4 regions of the Streptomyces sp. NPDC001678 genome follow, and region 1 is predicted to be linked to each of the others. Evidence: riboswitches for the same ligand, from Rfam matches in the RefSeq annotation. Region 1 holds a riboswitch; each other region holds the start of a gene.
The links. Region 1 has a riboswitch for cyclic di-AMP ahead of ACFYZR_RS09245 (M23 family metallopeptidase). Riboswitches for the same ligand answer to the same signal wherever they lie in the genome.

Region 1 (4,159 bases):
CCTGAGGCCCTGAGGCCCTGAAGTCTTGAAGTCTTGAAGTCTTGAGACCCTGACCGGGCCGGCGTTCCCGAACGGCTCAACCCCGTTCGCCGCTCCGCATCCCAGCCGCAAAGGTGGGATGCGGAGCAAGGAACGTCGGCCGGTCAGGAGAACACACGGTGGGGAAGCGAGACGGGCCGCTGCCCGGACCGGATCCGCTCTGCGAGCCGCTCCCCGGGCGGGCGACGGCCGTCGCAGCCCGCTGTCTCGCCCGTTGTCTCCCCGCCGCCGTCATCGCCGGCGGCATCGCATTCGACGTCCTCACGCCCCCCAAGTACTCCTCCGCCCCCTTCTTCGTCTCCGCGCCCCTCGTCGCCGCCCCGCTCCTCTCCCTCTTCGCCACCCTGCTCACGGCGGCCGTGGCCCTGGCGGCGATGGTCGCGCTCTCCCTCGCGCGGCAGGCGCCGGAGATGGGCGAGTCGGTGACCGAGGTCGTCACCGTCCTGATCGTCGGGGTGCTCGCCCTGGGCATCAACCGCGTCGTACGGCGCGGCAATCTCCGGCTGGCGTCCGTGCGGAGCGTCGCGGAGGCCGCCCAGCGGGCCGTGCTGCCCACGCCCCCGGCCCGGATCGGCGGACTCCGCGTGGCCGCGCGCTATGTCGCCGCGCAGGCCGACGCCCGGATCGGCGGCGACCTCTACGCGGTGCAGGACACCCCGCACGGCGTCCGCGTCATCGTCGGCGACGTACGGGGCAAGGGACTCGGCGCGGTGGAGGCGGTCGCGATCCTGATCGGCGCGTTCCGGGAGGCGGCGGAGCAGGAGCGCACGCTGGAGGGGCTGGCGGTACGGCTGGAGCGTGCGCTGCGACGGGAGGGCGCACGGCGCGCGAACGTCGATCAGGCCGAGGGGTTCACCACCGCCGTCCTGGCCGAGGTCCAGCCGGGCGCGGGCGCCCTGCGCATCGTCAACCGCGGCCATCCGCCCCCGCTCCTGCTCCATCCCGACGGCACCGTGGGGGACACCCACCCCCGAGCGCCCGCCCTGCCGCTGGGGATGGAGGACCTGGGTGTGTGGCCGGACCGGGTGGAGGAGTGGGAGTTCCCGGTGGGGGCGACGTTGCTGCTGTTTACCGACGGGGTCACCGAGGCCAGGGACTCGGCCGGGACGTTCTATGACCCCCGGCCACGGCTGCACGGCAAGCAGTTCCGCAGCCCCGACGCCCTGCTGGACTCCCTCACGGCGGATGTGTCCCGGCACGCGGGCGGGCGTACGGACGACGACATGGCCCTGCTCGCCATCCGGCGGATCGACGGCAGGCTCCGTACCGCGCCCATCACCCACAAACGTCCCCAGGTCACCGCCCGTACCGTGCGCCTGCAATCCCCTCAGATCCATAACGACTGACGAACTATCAGAAGTAAGCGCCTTATAAAGCGCCCCAACGCGCCTGCTGGATTCACCCTTTCGGCTTGGAATCCAGCCGCTCTGTCTATTAACGTTCGATAACGCAGCGCGGTCGTTGCAGCCGTCGCAAGGGCGGTGCCGTGCGCCTTCGCCGAATCCCGTGGGCGGAACCGGGGAACCATCTTTTGGGGTGAATCGGGCCTGCACACCGGCCCGTAGGGGACCTTCCTTCTCCGAACCCGACAGCTAACCCGGTAGGCGAACAGGAAGGAAAGGAGTCGCCTTCGTGGCGTCCAACAGGTCCGACAGCTCCGCGTTCGACGGCAGTTCGTACGACCCTCCGTTCGTTCCCGCCTACGTTCCCCCCTACGAGCCGGATCCGACTCCTGAGGCCCCCGGTGCCCCTACGCCCCGGTCGGCGGCCGACGAGTGGGTCCCCGGCGAGGACCACCCGGCGGCGCCCGTCCGCGGCCGGCACCGCGTCGTCAAGCCGCGCGGCGGCACGATGGCGCGCAGCGGGGCGGTGCTCGGCGCCGGAATGATCGCGGCGGTCGGGGCGGGCGGCATGGCCAGCGCCCAGGACCGTCCGCAGGCCTCCATATCCATGCCGGACCTCACCCAGAGCATCCCGGTCGTCGGCGCGTTCATGGCCGGCGGCCACGAGCAGGGTCAGCACGAGCAGGGTCAGGGCGGACAGCAGGCTGCCGAGGCGCGGCAGGCCCCGGTCGAGACGGTACGTACCGTGCGCGACACCGCCGACGCCGGCGAGGTGCTGCGGGCCCGCATCCTCCAGCAGGCCGAGCACCAGCAGGGCGCCGCCGAGGCCGAGGCGCAGGCGCGCGTCGCCCAGGCCGCGGCCGAGCAGCACCGCAAGGCGGCGGCGGAGAAGGCCGCGGCGGAGCGGGAGGCGGCCGAGCGCGAGGCGGCGGACGCGAAGGCGGCGACGTACGAGGCCGCGCAGCGGGAGGCGCGGGAGGCACGGGAGGCGGCGGATGGCGGCACCGCGACGGCTGAGGCGGCGGGGACGACAGGCGCCGGCTCTTCCAGTTCATCCGACTCGTCAGGCTCGTCAGGCTCGTCCGGCTCCGCGCACCGTGGCACCGGCGGTGGACCCTTCACCCTCCCCGTGGCCTCGTACACCCTCACCGCCGGCTTCGGCCAGGCGGGAAACATGTGGTCCGCGAACCACACCGGCGAGGACTTCGCCGCTCCCACCGGCAGCCCGGTGAAGGCGGTCGGCGGGGGCACCGTCACCCAGGCGGGCTGGGCGGGCGCGTACGGCTACCGCATCGTGCTGACGCTCGACGACGGGACCGAGGTCTGGTACTGCCACCTGTCGTCGATGGTGGTCACGTCGGGCAAGGTCGGCGCGGGCACGGTCATCGGCCGGGTCGGCGCGACCGGCAATGTCACCGGGCCGCATCTGCACCTGGAGGTACGGCCGGGTGGTGGCGCGCCGGTGGACCCGCTGTCGTGGCTGCGGGGCAGAGGCCTGGAGCCGTAGCCGCGAGCTGCGAGCCGCGAGCCGCGAGCCGCGAGCCGCGAGCCGCAAGCCGCAAGCCGGACAGGCCAATCAGGTCATAGCGGCCGGAGAAACCTCCGATATCGGATATCCCGGGAATGTTCTGTGAGCGATCGGGAAATCAGATGACGTGACGACCACCGCGACGATCACCACGTCCGTGCCCGCCCGCCTGGACCGGCTGCCCTGGTCCCGGTGGCATTGGACCGTGGTGATCGGTCTCGGCACGGTCTGGGTCCTGGACGGCCTGGAGGTCACGGTCGTCGGCAATATCGCCGGCCGGCTCTCCGAGCAGGGCAGCGGCCTGCCGATCACTTCCGGCGGAGTGACGGGAGTGGCGGCCGCGCTCTATGTGGCGGGCGCCTGTTCCGGGGCGCTCTTCTTCGGCCGGCTGACGGATCTCTTCGGCCGTAAAAGACTCTTCATGGTCACGCTCGCGGTCTATCTGGCCGCGACGGCACTGACCGCGCTCTCGTACTCGTCCTGGTGGTTCTTCACCTTCCGCTTCGTGACGGGTTTCGGCATCGGCGGCGAGTACGCGGCGATCAACTCCGCCATCGACGAACTGATCCCGGCCGCCTACCGCGGCCGTGTCGACCTCATCATCAACGGCAGCTTCTGGCTGGGTGCCATCGCGGGCTCATTGCTGTCGGTCCTGATGCTCGACACCAGCATCTTCGCCAAGGCCGTCGGCTGGCGGCTGACCTTCGGACTGGGCGTGATCCTGGGGCTGGTCATCCTGCTCGTACGCCGTCATGTGCCGGAGAGTCCGCGCTGGCTGTTCATCCACGGCAGGGCGGAGGAGGCCGAACGGCTCGTCACGTCGATCGAGAAGCGCGTCGTGGCGGAGAAAGGCGTTCCCCTCCCGCCCGCCAAAGGGCGGTTCACCATCCGTCAGCGCGAGAGCTTCGGATTCCGTGACATCGCCCGTACGGTCTTCTCCGACTACCGGCGCCGGGCCGCCCTGGGCCTCGCCCTCTTCATCGGCCAGGCGTTCCTCTACAACGCGATCACCTTCGGTTTCGGCGCCATCCTCACCCGTTTCTTCGGCGTCTCCACATCCCGCACCGGCTATTTCTTCGCCGTCATAGCGGTGGGGAACTTCCTCGGCCCGCTCTTCCTGGGCAAGCTCTTCGACACCCTCGGCCGGCGCATCATGATCTCCTCGACATACCTCCTGGCCGGGGTCCTGCTGTTCGGCACCGCCTGGCTGTTCGGCGCCGGGCACCTGAACGCCGTCACCCTCACCGCC
Region 2 (4,159 bases), on a different contig from region 1:
GCGCAGCTGGGTCAGCAGCCCGGCGACCGAGGGGCTGCCGGACGCCTGGGCGAGCGTCTCGTCGAACCAGTCGCCGAGTTGACGCAGCTCGGCGCAGCGGCCCGCGCGGGCCCGCTCCTGACCGAGCCTGACCAGGCCCCGCAGCACCTTGAGATGGGCCTCGGAGCGCCGCTGCGCGGCCTTGGCGGCGCCCAGCGGCTCCAGCAGGGCCCGGATGTCGAGGAGGTCGGCGGCCTCGCGCTCGGTGGGTTCGGCGACACAGGCGCCGGCGTGCCGGCGGGTGGTCACGAAGCCCTCGGAGGCGAGGGTGCGCAGCGCCTCGCGCACGGGCACCCGTGAGACCCCGTAGCGGCGGGCGAGGATTTCCTCGATGAGCCGGCTGCCCGGCGGGAAAGCGCCGGAGACGATGTCGTCGCGGATGGCGGTGCACACCGCGTGCGTGGAAATACGACGGCTCTCGCGCGGCCCTTCGCCGTCGCCGCTCACGTACGGCCCCGCATGGGTCTACCTCCGCCTCATGCCTCAATCTCCGTGCAGCACGGCCGATTGACGTCCGTTCGGCGACTCTATGGCAATCCCGGGCGTTTTCCGATGGTGCCGCCGTTTCATGGATATTTTTTGGCCAAACACGAAGGCCCCGGCCGGGGGCCGGGGCCTTTCGGAAGTCGCCGCGCGTCGTTACAGGTTGACGCCGTGCGCCGCCATGTAGGCGATCGGGTCGATGTCCGAGCCGTAGGTGGGGGCCGTACGGGCCTCGAAGTGGAGGTGCGGGCCGGTGACGTTGCCGGTGGCGCCGGAGAGGCCGATCTGCTGGCCCGGGGTGACCGTCTGGCCGACGGAGACGTCGATGGAGGACAGGTGGCCGTACTGGGTGTACGTGCCGTCGGCCATCTTGATGACGACGTTGTTGCCGTAGGCGCCGCCCCAGCCGGCCTCGACGATGGTGCCCATGCCCACGGCGTGGACGGAGGTGCCGGTCTCGGCGTGCATGTCGATGCCGGTGTGGCTGCCGGAGGACCACAGGCCGCTGGAGGCCTTGTAGGCGGTGGAGACGTAGGAGCCGTCGATCGGGCTCACGAAGACGCCGAGGCGCTTGCGCTCCTCGTCGCGGGCGGCCTTCTCCTTGGCGGCGCGCTCCTCCTCGGCCTTGCGCTGGGCCTCTTCGTAGCGCTGCTTGGCCTGGACGGCCTTCTGCTTGGCGCTCTCCTCGGCCTGGAGGCGGGCGGCGGCCTCGTCGGCGGCGCTGCGCTGGGACTCGGCCTGGGCGTCGACGTGCTCGGCCATGACGTCACCGATGACGACGGCCTGGGTCAGGCCGGTGTCCTCGGGGCGCTGAGCGTCGTCGGAGGCGGCGAAGGCCGGGGCGGCGACACCGGCGACGACGCCGGCGGCCGTCAGGGTGGCTATGCCCGCCACGTTGGCGCTGACGCGGGCGGCGCGGCTCGGACGACGGTGCTTCCCGGTGGCACGGGTGAACGCCATGTCTACGGCTGTTTCCTTTCCTTCCCTCTCGCCTACCGGGTTAGCTGACGGGTTCGGAGCAGGAAGGTCTCCTACGGATCCCTCGTGAGAGGGGCCCGATTCACCCCAGGGACGTTTGGGTCCCCGGCTCCCCTTCGGCTGACGCCTCGGGGACTCGGCGATGGCTGCCCGGGGCCGCGGTCACGGCTCCGAATGGCGGGCTGCCGGGCCTGACGCTAATCGGCGTCAGATTCGAACAGCAAACAGAAGTGGGTTTTTATGACGTACGCCACACGACCAACACACAACCACCGCCTGAAAGTGGACATAAGTGAGGCGCATGGGTCACAACGGACCCATGCGCCGAAGGGGCCCCGGCGCAGCGTGGCCGCCGCGCCGGGGTGGTGAGCCGCCGTCAGGCGGGGATGACCGTCACCGGGCCGATGCCCAGGGCCTTGACGGGCTCGGCGATCTCGGCGGCGTCACCGACGAGGACGGTGACGAGGCGGTCGGCCGGGAAGGCGCTCACGACGGCCGCCGTGGCCTCCACCGTGCCGGCCTGCGCGAGGCGTTCGTACAGCCGCGCCTGGAAGTCGTCCGGCAGGTACTGCTCGACCTGGTCGGCGAAGGTCGCGGCGACGGCCGCGGCCGTCTCGTACTTCAGCGGCGCGACACCGACGAGGTTCTGCACGGCGACGTCGCGCTCGGCCTCGGTCAGGCCCTCCGCCGCCAGGGTGCGCAGCACGGTCCACAGATCCGCCAGCGCGGGGCCGGTGTTGGGGGTGTCCACGGAGCCGCTGATGGCGAGCATGGCCGTGCCCGTGCCGTCGGGGGCGGAGAGCAGCACCTGGCCGAAGGAGCGCACGCCGTAGGTGTAGCCCTTCTCCTCGCGCAGGACGCGGTCCAGGCGGGAGGTGAGGGTGCCGCCGAGGCAGTAGGTGCCGAGGATCTGGGCGGGCCAGACGCTCGCGTGGCGGTCGGGGCCGGTACGGCCGATGAGGAGCTGCGTCTGCACGGCGCCGGGCCGGTCCACGATCACGACGCGGCCGGTGTCGTCGGCGGTGACGGCCGGCACGGGCAGCGGCTCGGCGGCGGTGCCGGTCCAGGCGCCCAGGGACTCCGCCAGGGTGCGGTCGAGGTCGATGCCGGTGAAGTCGCCGACGATCGCCACGGTGGTGGTGGCGGGGCGGACATGGGCCTCGTAGAAGGACCGGACCGCCGCGGCGTCGACGCGCTCGACGGTCTCCTGCGCGCCCTGCCGGGGGCGGGACATCCGGGAGCCGGCCGGGAAGAGCTCGGCGGCCAGCGCCATGGCCGCCCGGCGGGCCGGGTTGGCCAGCTCGTGCGGGATCTCGTCCAGGCGGTTGTCGACCAGGCGCTCGATCTCGCTGTCCGGGAAGGCCGGGGCGCGCAGGGCGTCGGCGAGCAGGCCCATGGCCTTGCCCAGCCGGGAGGCCGGGACCTCCAGGGAGAGCCGGACACCGGGGTGGTCGGCGTGGGCGTCGAGGGTGGCGCCGCAGCGCTCCAGCTCGGCGGTGAACTCCTCGGCGCTGAGCTTGTCGGTGCCCTCGGAGAAGGCGCGCGCCATGATCGTGGCGACACCGTCCAGACCCTCGGGCTCGGCGGCCAGCGGCGCGTTCAGGACGACGTCGACGGCGACGACCTGCTGGCCGGGGCGGTGGCAGCGCAGCACGGTCAGCCCGTTGGGGAGCAGGCCGCGCTCGGGGGCGGGGAAGGCCCAGGGGGTGGCGGTGCCGGGCTGGGGCTGCGGGTGGAAGTCCATCGAGGCCTTCACGGTCTGGGTGCTCGCGGCTACGGCGTCGCTCACCGGTCCGCCTCCTCTTCCTCGTTCTCGCCGGCGGCGTCGGTGCCGGACTGGGGCGTGGGCTCGTACACCAGCACGGCGCGGTTGTCGGGGTGCAGCCGGGCCTTGGCGACCTCCTGCACCTCCGCGGGGGTGATGTCCAGGACGCGCTGAACGGCGGTCAGGGCGAGCTGGGGGTCGCCGAAGAGCACGGCGAAGCGGCACAGCTCGTCCGCGCGGCCGCTGACGGTGGCCAGCCGGTCCAGCCACTCGCGCTCCAGCTGGGCCTGGGCGCGCTCCATCTCCTCGGGCGTCGGGCCCTCGGCCGCGAAGCGGGCGAGCTCGTCGTCGACGGCGGCCTCGATCGCGGAGACCTCCACGCCGCCGGACGCCTTGACGTCCAGCCAGCCGAGCGAGGGCGCGCCGGCCAGGCGCAGCAGGCCGAAGCCGGCCGCGACGGCGGTGCGGTCGTGCCGGACCAGGCGGTTGTGGAGGCGGGAGGACTCGCCGCCGCCGAGGATGGTCAGCGCCAGGTCGGCGGCGTCGGCCTCGCGCGTGCCGTCGTGGGGCAGGCGGTAGGCGGCCATCAGGGCGCGGGAGGGCACCTCCTCGCGGACGACCTCGCGCAGCTGCTCGCCGATGGTGTCGGGCAGCCGGCCGTCGCGCGGGGGCTGCTTGCCGTCGTGCGCCGGGATGGAGCCGAAGTACTTCTCGACCCAGGCGAGCGTCTGCTCCGGGTCGATGTCGCCGACGACCGCGAGGACGGCGTTGCCGGGCGCGTAGTACGTGCGGAAGAAGGCGCGCGCGTCCTCCAGGGAGGCGGCGTCCAGGTCGGTCATGGAACCGATGGGCGTGTGGTGGTACGGGTGGCCGTCGGGGTAGGCCATGGCCGTC
Region 3 (4,159 bases), on a different contig from region 1:
TCGGGGTTGGTGACGAACAGGTCGTCACCGACGAGCTGGACCTTGTCGCCGAGCTGCTCGGTGATGGTGTTCCAGCCGGCCCAGTCGTCCTCGAACAGCGGGTCCTCGATGGAGACGAGCGGGTACGCGGCGACGAGCTCCGCGTAGTACTCGGTCATCTCGGCGGCGGTGCGGTCCTTGCCCTCGAACTTGTAGACGCCGTCCTTGTAGAACTCGGAGGCGGCCACGTCGAGCGCGAGCGCGATGTCCTGGCCGGGGGTGTAGCCGGCCTCCTTGATGGCCTCGAGGATGAGGTCGAGGGCCTCGCGGTTGGAGCCCAGGTTCGGGGCGAAGCCGCCCTCGTCGCCGAGGCCGGTGGACAGGCCGCGGCCCTTCAGCACCTTCTTGAGGGTGTGGTAGACCTCGGTGCCCCAGCGCAGGGCCTCGGAGAAGGACTCCGCGCCGATCGGCGCGATCATGAACTCCTGGATGTCCACGTTGGAGTCGGCGTGCGAGCCGCCGTTCAGGATGTTCATCATCGGAACGGGCAGCAGGTGCGCGTTCGGGCCGCCGAGGTAGCGGAAGAGCGGCAGGTCGGACGCCTCGGAGGCGGCGTGCGCGACGGCCAGGGAGACGCCCAGGATGGCGTTGGCGCCCAGGGAGCCCTTGTTGTCGGTGGCGTCCAGGTCGAACATGGCCTGGTCGATCAGGCGCTGCTCGGTGGCGTCGTAGCCGACGAGCTCCGGGCCGATCTGCTCGATGACGGCGAGGACGGCCTTCTCGACGCCCTTGCCGAGGTAGCGCTTGGGGTCGCCGTCACGGAGCTCGATGGCCTCGAAAGCGCCGGTGGAGGCGCCGGACGGCACGGCGGCACGGCCCGTGGAGCCGTCGTCGAGGCCGACCTCGACCTCGACCGTGGGGTTGCCTCGCGAGTCGAGGATCTCGCGAGCTACGACGACGTCGATGGACGGCACGAGGGTCTCCTTCGTGTGTGTCTGGAGTTCTGCACCACGAGCCTAACGGGCGCCGGGGGCTCCGCCCGCCCTTGGTCTGCTCCCCGGGCCGAAAATTGGCACAAACGCCGAGAACACCGGACGAATCGTCGGTGTGTTCGCTCAACGAGGACGCGGGATCGACCGGCAGAACGAGCGGAGCCCCGCTCCGATGCGGCTCGGGGGGAAGTCGCATCGGAGCGGGGCGGCCGCTCGGCCGGCCGGAGCCTTCGTTCGATGGCTCCGGCCGGCCCTCGCTCAGCGCAGGTGGATCAGCGCGGATGGATCAGCGCAGGTGCAGCTGCTGGCCCGGGAAGATCACGTCCGCGTCGGGCACGATCTTCTTGTTGAGCTCGTGGAGCTTCTGCCAGCCGCCCTGGACCTTCTGGGAGACGGCGATGGTGGCGAGGGTGTCGCCCTCCTTCACCTGGTACTCGCCGTCGCCCTTCTGGACAGTCTGCGGGGCGGTGTGCTTCGGCGCCGGGGCCTCGTCGTCGGAGTCGTCCGACTGCTGGACCGGCTTGCTGCTGTGCTTCTGCTGCGGCGCGGCCTGGCGCTTGCTGCGGTCGGCGTGGGACTGGGCCTTGCCGTAGGCGCCGGACGCGGACTTCGTGGACTTCTTCGCGACGTAGCCGTCGGAGTCGTCCGTGTCGACGTTCGCCTTGGCGCCACCACGGGCGAGGCCGGTGCCAGGAGCGCACTGCCAGGCGCCCGGGCCCTGCATGGCGAGCAGGCGCTCGGCGGTGGCGATCTGCTGGGACTTGCTGGCCAGGTCGGCGCGCGGGGCGTACTGCTTACCGCCCGCAGCGGCCCAGGACTCGTTGCTGAACTGCAGGCCGCCGTAGTAGCCGTTGCCATTGTTGATGTGCCAGTCACCACTGGACTCGCACTGGGCGACCTTGTCCCACGTGGAGACGGAGGCGGCGTTGGCAGAGGTCGCGACCATCAGAGGGGCGGCGACAGCCGCGCCGGTGACACCGGCGAGCGTGACGATGCGGACGGCCTTGGACGGACGACGGTGCTTGCCCTTGGACATAAGTCGGTTTCCTCACCGACGCCTACGAGGTGAGCTGTCGGGTTCGGGCTGTGAGTTCGCCCGGCCCGGTGCGCTTTCGCGTTCCGGGCTTCACCCCAAGCCGTTCCGCTCCTTCGGCCATTGGCCTTGGGACCGTTCCGGCGACTTACCTTGGTTCCCCCGCTCCTGCCTACGGCGCTTGCGCGACGACTCCCCCGGCCGCCGGCAGGATTCGGCGTGCGGCCGTGGTGCTCGCGGTGGCGAGCGGTGACGACGGTAATCACAGGCGGCCGACGGGTTCAAACCCCACTTTTCAGCCACCGATGGCCTGAGTTGGCCCCAGAAACCTCACGTTTCCGCAGGTGAGAGGCCATTCGAGCAAATCGGATCCAAGGCATCCGACGGTCAGTCAACGAGACCCATGTCTCACTTTCGACCGGAACAGACATTCGCCTCGAACCGGAGCGCTACTGCTTGATATCAAGCTTCTGACCAGGGCGGATAAGGTCCGGATCAGAACCGACTGCTTTTTCGTTCTTCTGATACAGCGTCTGCCAGCCTCCGGAGACCGAGTGTTGCTCCGCGATCGCTGACAGATTGTCACCGGGCCGCACGGTGTAGTCGTTCGCGGCGGGCAGTTCCGTCCGGCCCTCGCCACCCCGGGAGGGCCGCTGAGCATCGCCGGAGCCCGACGGGTCGGCACGGTGCCGGCCGTTGCCGGGGGTCGCGTCGGCATCGCCGGGAAGCGGCGAAGCGGAAGGCGAGGATCCCGTTCCAGGGGTGTCCGAGGGCGTGTTCGCCGAGGTGTTCGAGGGGCTGCCGACCGGGGCGGTCGGGATGGTGGTCGGATCGGCCGACGCGCCGGTGCCCGTACCCGTCGTCGGCCGCCCCGACGGGTCCGACGGGTCCTTGCGGTGCTTGCCCGCGGAGGTGTCCGGGGACGGGCTCGTGGAAGCGGACGGGGTGCCGGAGGAGCCCGGCGTGGGCGAACCGGACGAGCCGGGCGCGGGCTTGGGCGACCCGGAGGACGGGGCGGACGGCGCGGGCGACGTGCGCTCGGGCGCGGGCTGGTTGCCGCGCCCGGGCGTACGGGGGCGGCTCGGCTCCGGCGCGGCGGAGTACGAACCGTCGCCCGGGTCCACCTCCGGCTCCTTGTCCTCGCCCCGGTCCGCCTCGCCGGCCAGGCCCGAACTCACCGCGCAGCTCCGCCAGGTGTCGGCGCCCTCCGCCTTGAGGATCCGCTCGGCCACGGCTATCTGCTGGGACCGGCTGGCCAGGTCGGGGCGCGGCGCGTACGCGATGCCGCCGTACTGCTCCCACATCTGCTGGGTGAGCTGGAGGCCGCCGTGGAGGCCGTTGCCGTTGTTGGCGCTCCACATCCCTCCGCTCTCGCACTGGGCGACCTTGTCCCAGGTACCCGCGTCGGCGGCGACGGCGGATCCGGTCGCCAGCAGCGGAAGTGCCGCGCTGGAGGCCGTCACCCCCGCCGCGACCACGATGGCGGGTATCTGACGGGGACGGCGATGTCTACCGGTTCCTGAGAGCATCTGCGGGCCTCTCGCGTAGGCGGCGTTCGAATGGTCGCAGACCCTAGCGAGGCCTCCCCGGAGTCACAAGCCGGTGTAGCGGAGGTCACGTGCCGATAAACACGGATTGACCGGGCATCACACGAGGGGGTTTTGGGGTGTGAACTCCACGGGCAAAGTACGCAATCCACGCATGATCAGGCCGCCGCGCCAGCGCAGGTCATCGGGTTCGGCGGCGAGGGATAGGTCGGGCAGCCGGCGCAGCAGCGTCGCGATCGCGGCCTGGCCCTCCAGGCGGGCGAGGGGCGCGCCGAGGCAGTAGTGGATGCCGTGCCCGTAGCCCAGGTGCTGGTTGTCGCGCCGGGACAGATCAAGGGTGTCGGGGTCGGTGAAACGCTCGGGATCGCGGTCGGCGGCGGCCAGGACGACCAGTACGGGATCGCCCTCGGCGATGCGCTGCCCGCCGAGGGTCAGGTCCTGGGTGGCGAACCGCCAGGTGGCGAGCTCCACCGGGCCGTCGTAGCGCAGCAGTTCCTCGACGCCCGTGGCGAGGAGGCTCTCGTCGCCCTCGGCGAGGGCGCGCTGGAGCCGGGCGCGCTGCTCCGGGTGGCGCAGCAGCGCGTAGGTTCCGTTACCGATCAGGTTCA
Region 4 (4,159 bases), on a different contig from region 1:
CAGGACCCGTCGGCGTCCTCGCCCGGGGAACGGCCCGGGCCGCCGCCGTCCAGGTCCGTGACGAAGGCCGACCAGGTGGTGCGGGGGAAGAGCAGGACAGGGCCGGCGTCGCGCCGTGAGTCACGCACGGCGAGCAGCTCCGTACCCAGGAGCGCCGTCTCTACGCAGTTGTTCATTCCCGTGCTGTAGCTGCTGCGGTGCCATACCGCGGCGCACCGAGCGGGCTGGGCCGATGCAGAGGGTACGTACCGAGGCATTGCGGACATGTCGCCTCCCTATGCGCCGTCACTGATCCCGGCGATGTATTCCAACGATTTCTCGTGCGACAGGGCGTGCGCCCGGAGCGTCGTGAATGCGGAGGCGTACGCCCGGAGGTCCTCTTTCCGCTCCAGATAGAGGCTACTCGTCAAGTGGTCGAGAACAACCACGTCCAGATCGGCGATGCGCGGAAATGAGAAGATAACGAAAGGGCCCGTGATGCCGATATGGTTGCCACTGGTGAACGGCAGTACGTGGAGCCGCACATGCGGCAGTGAGCCCCTTTCCAGCAAATGCCGTAGCTGTCCCGTCATCACCTCGGGGCTGCCCACCTCGTGCCGCAGCACCGCCTCGTCCAGCACCGCGCACAGCTCCAGCGGCCGGCGCCCCCCGAGCACCGCCTGCCGGGCCAGCCGCACCCGGACGAGCTCCTCGACCTGCTGGGCCGGCGGATCGCCGAGCGCCGCGCGGGTCACCGCCCGGGCGTAGTCGGGTGTCTGCAACAACCCGGGCACCACCGCGGTCTCCAGCGTGCGGGCGTGGGAGGCCTCCGACTCCAGGCTGATGAAGTCGAGATACGCCGAAGGCAGCAGGTCGCGATAGGCGTACCACCAGCCGCGCCGCGCCCCCTCCGCGTCCTTGGACCCCGCCCCGCACAGGGCCCCCAGCAGAGCCCGCAGCTCCGGGTCCGACACCCGGTAGACATCCAGCAGCCGGGCCACATCGGCGGGTTTCACCCCGCTGCTGCCCGTCTCGATCCGGCTCACCTTCGACTGGTGCCAGCCGACCGCGCAGGCCGCCTCCCGGCTCGTCATCCCGGTCAGCTCGCGCTGACGGCGCAGTTCCGCGCCGAGTTTGCGGCGGCGCACCGCGGGTCCGTACCGCATCAGCTCTCCCTCCCCGCCGCTCACATGGAAGCGTCGTGATAACCCTTGACGCGTTGTTCACACACCCCGCGTCAGAGTCAATAAACCAGTGTCACGGCCAAATCCGGTCGCTCGTCGTAGAGTTCACCGCTTTGAGCGACAGATATATCCACAATCCGGTGGATCACACCCATCGCGGCCGTTATCAGTGGGACGCTGGCGCACAAGAGCCGGGCCGAGCCTCGGTGGGAAAGGGACAGCGCCATGGCAGATCACCAGGAAGCATCCGTCACCCTGCCGAGCGCTCCCGCCTCGGTCTCCGCCGCCCGCCGCCATGTCATGGACGTTCTCGTCACCTGGGGCCTGACGGACGGGACGGACCTGGCCGACACGATCCGGCTGATCCTCTCCGAGCTGGCCACCAACGCCGTGCAGCACACCCGGGGCCAGTCGCCCACCTTCACCGTGGAGCTCCGGCTGGACCGGGAGGAGCGGCTGCGGGTCGGGGTCACCGACAGCCACCCGCGCCACCCCAGGCGGCTGCCCGCCGCCGTCCAGCAGGACAACGGCCGCGGCATGGTGATCGTCCGCGCGCTCACCGCCGAGTACGGCGGCAGGGTCGTCGTCACCCCGACCGCCGACGGCGGCAAGACGGTGTGGATCGCACTGCCGTGGACGGTGTCCGTCCGCTGACCGGCAGCGCGGAGGGGCCGGGCGGGAATGTCCGCCCGGCCCGGCGCTCTTGTGGAGCCGCGCACAGGAACCGGTGGGTTCTCGGGTGTCGCTGGTGCCGGTGGGCACCGCACGGCAGTCGGGTCCGCTGCCACGGGAGACGCGCTCGGCGCGCGGGAAGCCCGGCGCGACGGGTACGCGCGTTGGATTCTGCGGGACGACGGGGGCGGGAAGCGGTAGCCGCGCCGGTCGTCACCCGCGCCGGTGGTTCAGTCGTTCACTCGGCCGTACGAGACGCTTCTGGTCCAGATGCGCTCGAGGCGGACGACCGAACCGGTCTTCGGGGCATGCCAGATCAGATTGTTCCCGGCGTAGATCCCCACGTGGTAGACGCCGCCCCGGCCGTGGAAGAACACCAGGTCGCCCTGTTCCCGAGAGGGGGTGGGAATGTGTTCGGTGCGGTTGTACTGCTCCTGGGCGGTACGGGGCAGCTGCTTGCCGGCCCGTTTGAAGGAGTACTGCGTCAGCCCCGAGCAGTCGAAGCTGTACGGGCCCGTGCCACCCCATACGTAGGGGGAGCCCGCCTTTGAGGCCGCGATCCACAGGGCTTTGGTGGAGATGGTGGCGGCTTCGGCGTCGTCGACGACGCCGGGTGCCAGTACCGTTGCGCCGACGGCCGCCAGAGTCAGGGCGGATTTCACGGACAGGGGTACCACCCCGGCCCTGGACAGCCGTGAGGGACGTTTGTGCGCGCCCATGCCAAACCCTTCGTCAGCCGCCTGTGAAGGATGACCTGTCGGGTTCGGGCAGGCGAAGATGCCCGGCCGCCGAGGCGGCTTCACCCCAAGGGCTGGTCCGGAACTTCACAGCTCCGGCCCTCCCGTCGTGCCTGGGTCCTCCATCCCCGCCGATGCACTCATGTCGACCAGCGCCCGGGCGGCGGCGGGGTTCGGCGTCCGCCCGGACCGCCCCGCCGTGGTGGCGGGGTCTTGTCGTCGGAGGGATCTTGGCGCAGCCGCGCCGGGCACGCCGAGGGGATCCCGGCATATGTGAGCCTCGTCACCGTTGGGCAATTCCGGTGGACGCGGGGCGATTTGACTCCTGCGGATTCCCCCTGGTGAGCCGGTCACCTGCGGCGCGGGCGATCACCCCGAGCGCAAACCGCGCGTACGGCCCGACATGATCACCACGGGTTGTCTACGATCCCATCCGCTGTCTGAAGGAGATCGAGGGAAGAATGTTTCCGCTCCTCAGTTCGCAACCGAAGGCGGCAAGGTCACCCGCAGCGCCCGGCGTTCACCGTCCAGGACCCGCATCGCCCGCGCCAGCGTTCCCGCGTACACCTGTCGTTCTCCCCGCTCGTACATCGTCGCCAGCGCGTCGCGCAGTCCCGCGGCCGCGACCACGAGCCTCTGCGCGGCTCGTAGCCCGCCGTACGTGTCCTGCGCGCGGGCCGGGTTGATCCGTCCGAGCTGATCCAGTACTTCCAGATAACGGTCGACCAGCTCGCCCTCGGCCCGGGTCAGCGCGGGCAGCGGCGGCAGCTCCGGAGGGAACCGGTGGGACGGCCCGTGCGGCATCCCGCTCACCTCTCCCTGGCCGGCGCGCCCTGCGCCCGGCGGTCGGCGACCACCGCGTCGGCCAGGCCGTGGGCCACGGCCCCCGCCGCGTCGAGGACGGTGTCGCGCTCGACGTCCCGCCGGATCCGCTCCGGGCTCCGCCCGGTGTGCAGCGCCAGCATCTCCACCAGGGTCTCCCGGGCGCGCAGCATCTCGGCGGCCTGGATCTCCAGGTCCGAGGGCTGCCCCCGGACGGGCTCGGGCAGGGCCGGCTCATGGACGAGGACCCGGGAGTGCGGCAGCACCATCCGCTTGCCGGGGGTGCCGGCCGCCAGCAGCACGGCGGCGGCCGAGGCGGCCTGGCCCAGGCAGTAGGTCTGGACGTCGCAGCCGACGTAGCGCATGGAGTCGTAGATGGCGCACATCGCGGAGAAGGAGCCGCCGGGGGAGTTGATGTAGAGCGCGATGTCCTGCCCTGGCGCCGCGTGCTCCAGGTGCATCAGCTGGGCGATCACATCGCTCGCCGCCGCGTCGTCGAGGGCCGTCCCGAGGAAGACCACACGCTCGGAGAACAGCTTGGAGTAGGGGTCGAAGGTGCGCGTCCCGCCGCTGGTGCGTTCGGTGAACTCCGGCAGGACGTGCCGGGCGAGGGGTCGATGGTCCATGGTCACGCCTTTCGAACGGGTCGATCGGTGATCTGTAAAAAATGTACAGGACGTACAGGGGATTAGAATGGGACCGGATTCTGGTGATCAAGTCAAATGCCCAGGTCGGAGGCCGGTTTGACGGTTTGTCGAGGGCGTA

Region 2: another riboswitch for cyclic di-AMP. It lies ahead of ACFYZR_RS19360 (M23 family metallopeptidase); the one in region 1 lies ahead of ACFYZR_RS09245 (M23 family metallopeptidase).
Region 3: another riboswitch for cyclic di-AMP. It lies ahead of ACFYZR_RS16180 (transglycosylase family protein); the one in region 1 lies ahead of ACFYZR_RS09245 (M23 family metallopeptidase).
Region 4: another riboswitch for cyclic di-AMP. It lies ahead of ACFYZR_RS23085 (C40 family peptidase); the one in region 1 lies ahead of ACFYZR_RS09245 (M23 family metallopeptidase).

Annotation. Positions count from the first base shown of each region.
Region 1 is NZ_JBIAUP010000003.1:531,211-535,369, forward strand. It holds gene ACFYZR_RS09240 (PP2C family protein-serine/threonine phosphatase) at 159-1,385, shown strand; cyclic di-AMP (ydaO/yuaA leader) riboswitch at 1,525-1,660, shown strand; gene ACFYZR_RS09245 (M23 family metallopeptidase) at 1,672-2,889, shown strand; gene ACFYZR_RS09250 (MFS transporter) at 3,038-4,159, shown strand, end outside.
Region 2 is NZ_JBIAUP010000008.1:255,933-260,091, forward strand. It holds gene ACFYZR_RS19355 (GntR family transcriptional regulator) at 1-486, opposite strand, end outside; gene ACFYZR_RS19360 (M23 family metallopeptidase) at 679-1,482, opposite strand; cyclic di-AMP (ydaO/yuaA leader) riboswitch at 1,497-1,652, opposite strand; gene ACFYZR_RS19365 (M16 family metallopeptidase) at 1,877-3,244, opposite strand; gene ACFYZR_RS19370 (M16 family metallopeptidase) at 3,286-4,159, opposite strand, start outside.
Region 3 is NZ_JBIAUP010000006.1:428,257-432,415, reverse strand. It holds gene eno (phosphopyruvate hydratase) at 1-953, opposite strand, end outside; gene ACFYZR_RS16180 (transglycosylase family protein) at 1,258-2,007, opposite strand; cyclic di-AMP (ydaO/yuaA leader) riboswitch at 2,012-2,194, opposite strand; gene ACFYZR_RS16175 (transglycosylase family protein) at 2,454-3,467, opposite strand; gene ACFYZR_RS16170 (cytochrome P450) at 3,651-4,159, opposite strand, start outside.
Region 4 is NZ_JBIAUP010000011.1:134,748-138,906, forward strand. It holds gene ACFYZR_RS23070 (DUF397 domain-containing protein) at 1-266, opposite strand, end outside; gene ACFYZR_RS23075 (helix-turn-helix domain-containing protein) at 276-1,145, opposite strand; gene ACFYZR_RS23080 (ATP-binding protein) at 1,389-1,817, shown strand; gene ACFYZR_RS23085 (C40 family peptidase) at 2,066-2,554, opposite strand; cyclic di-AMP (ydaO/yuaA leader) riboswitch at 2,558-2,761, opposite strand; gene ACFYZR_RS23090 (hypothetical protein) at 3,047-3,376, opposite strand; gene ACFYZR_RS23095 (ATP-dependent Clp protease proteolytic subunit) at 3,382-4,020, opposite strand.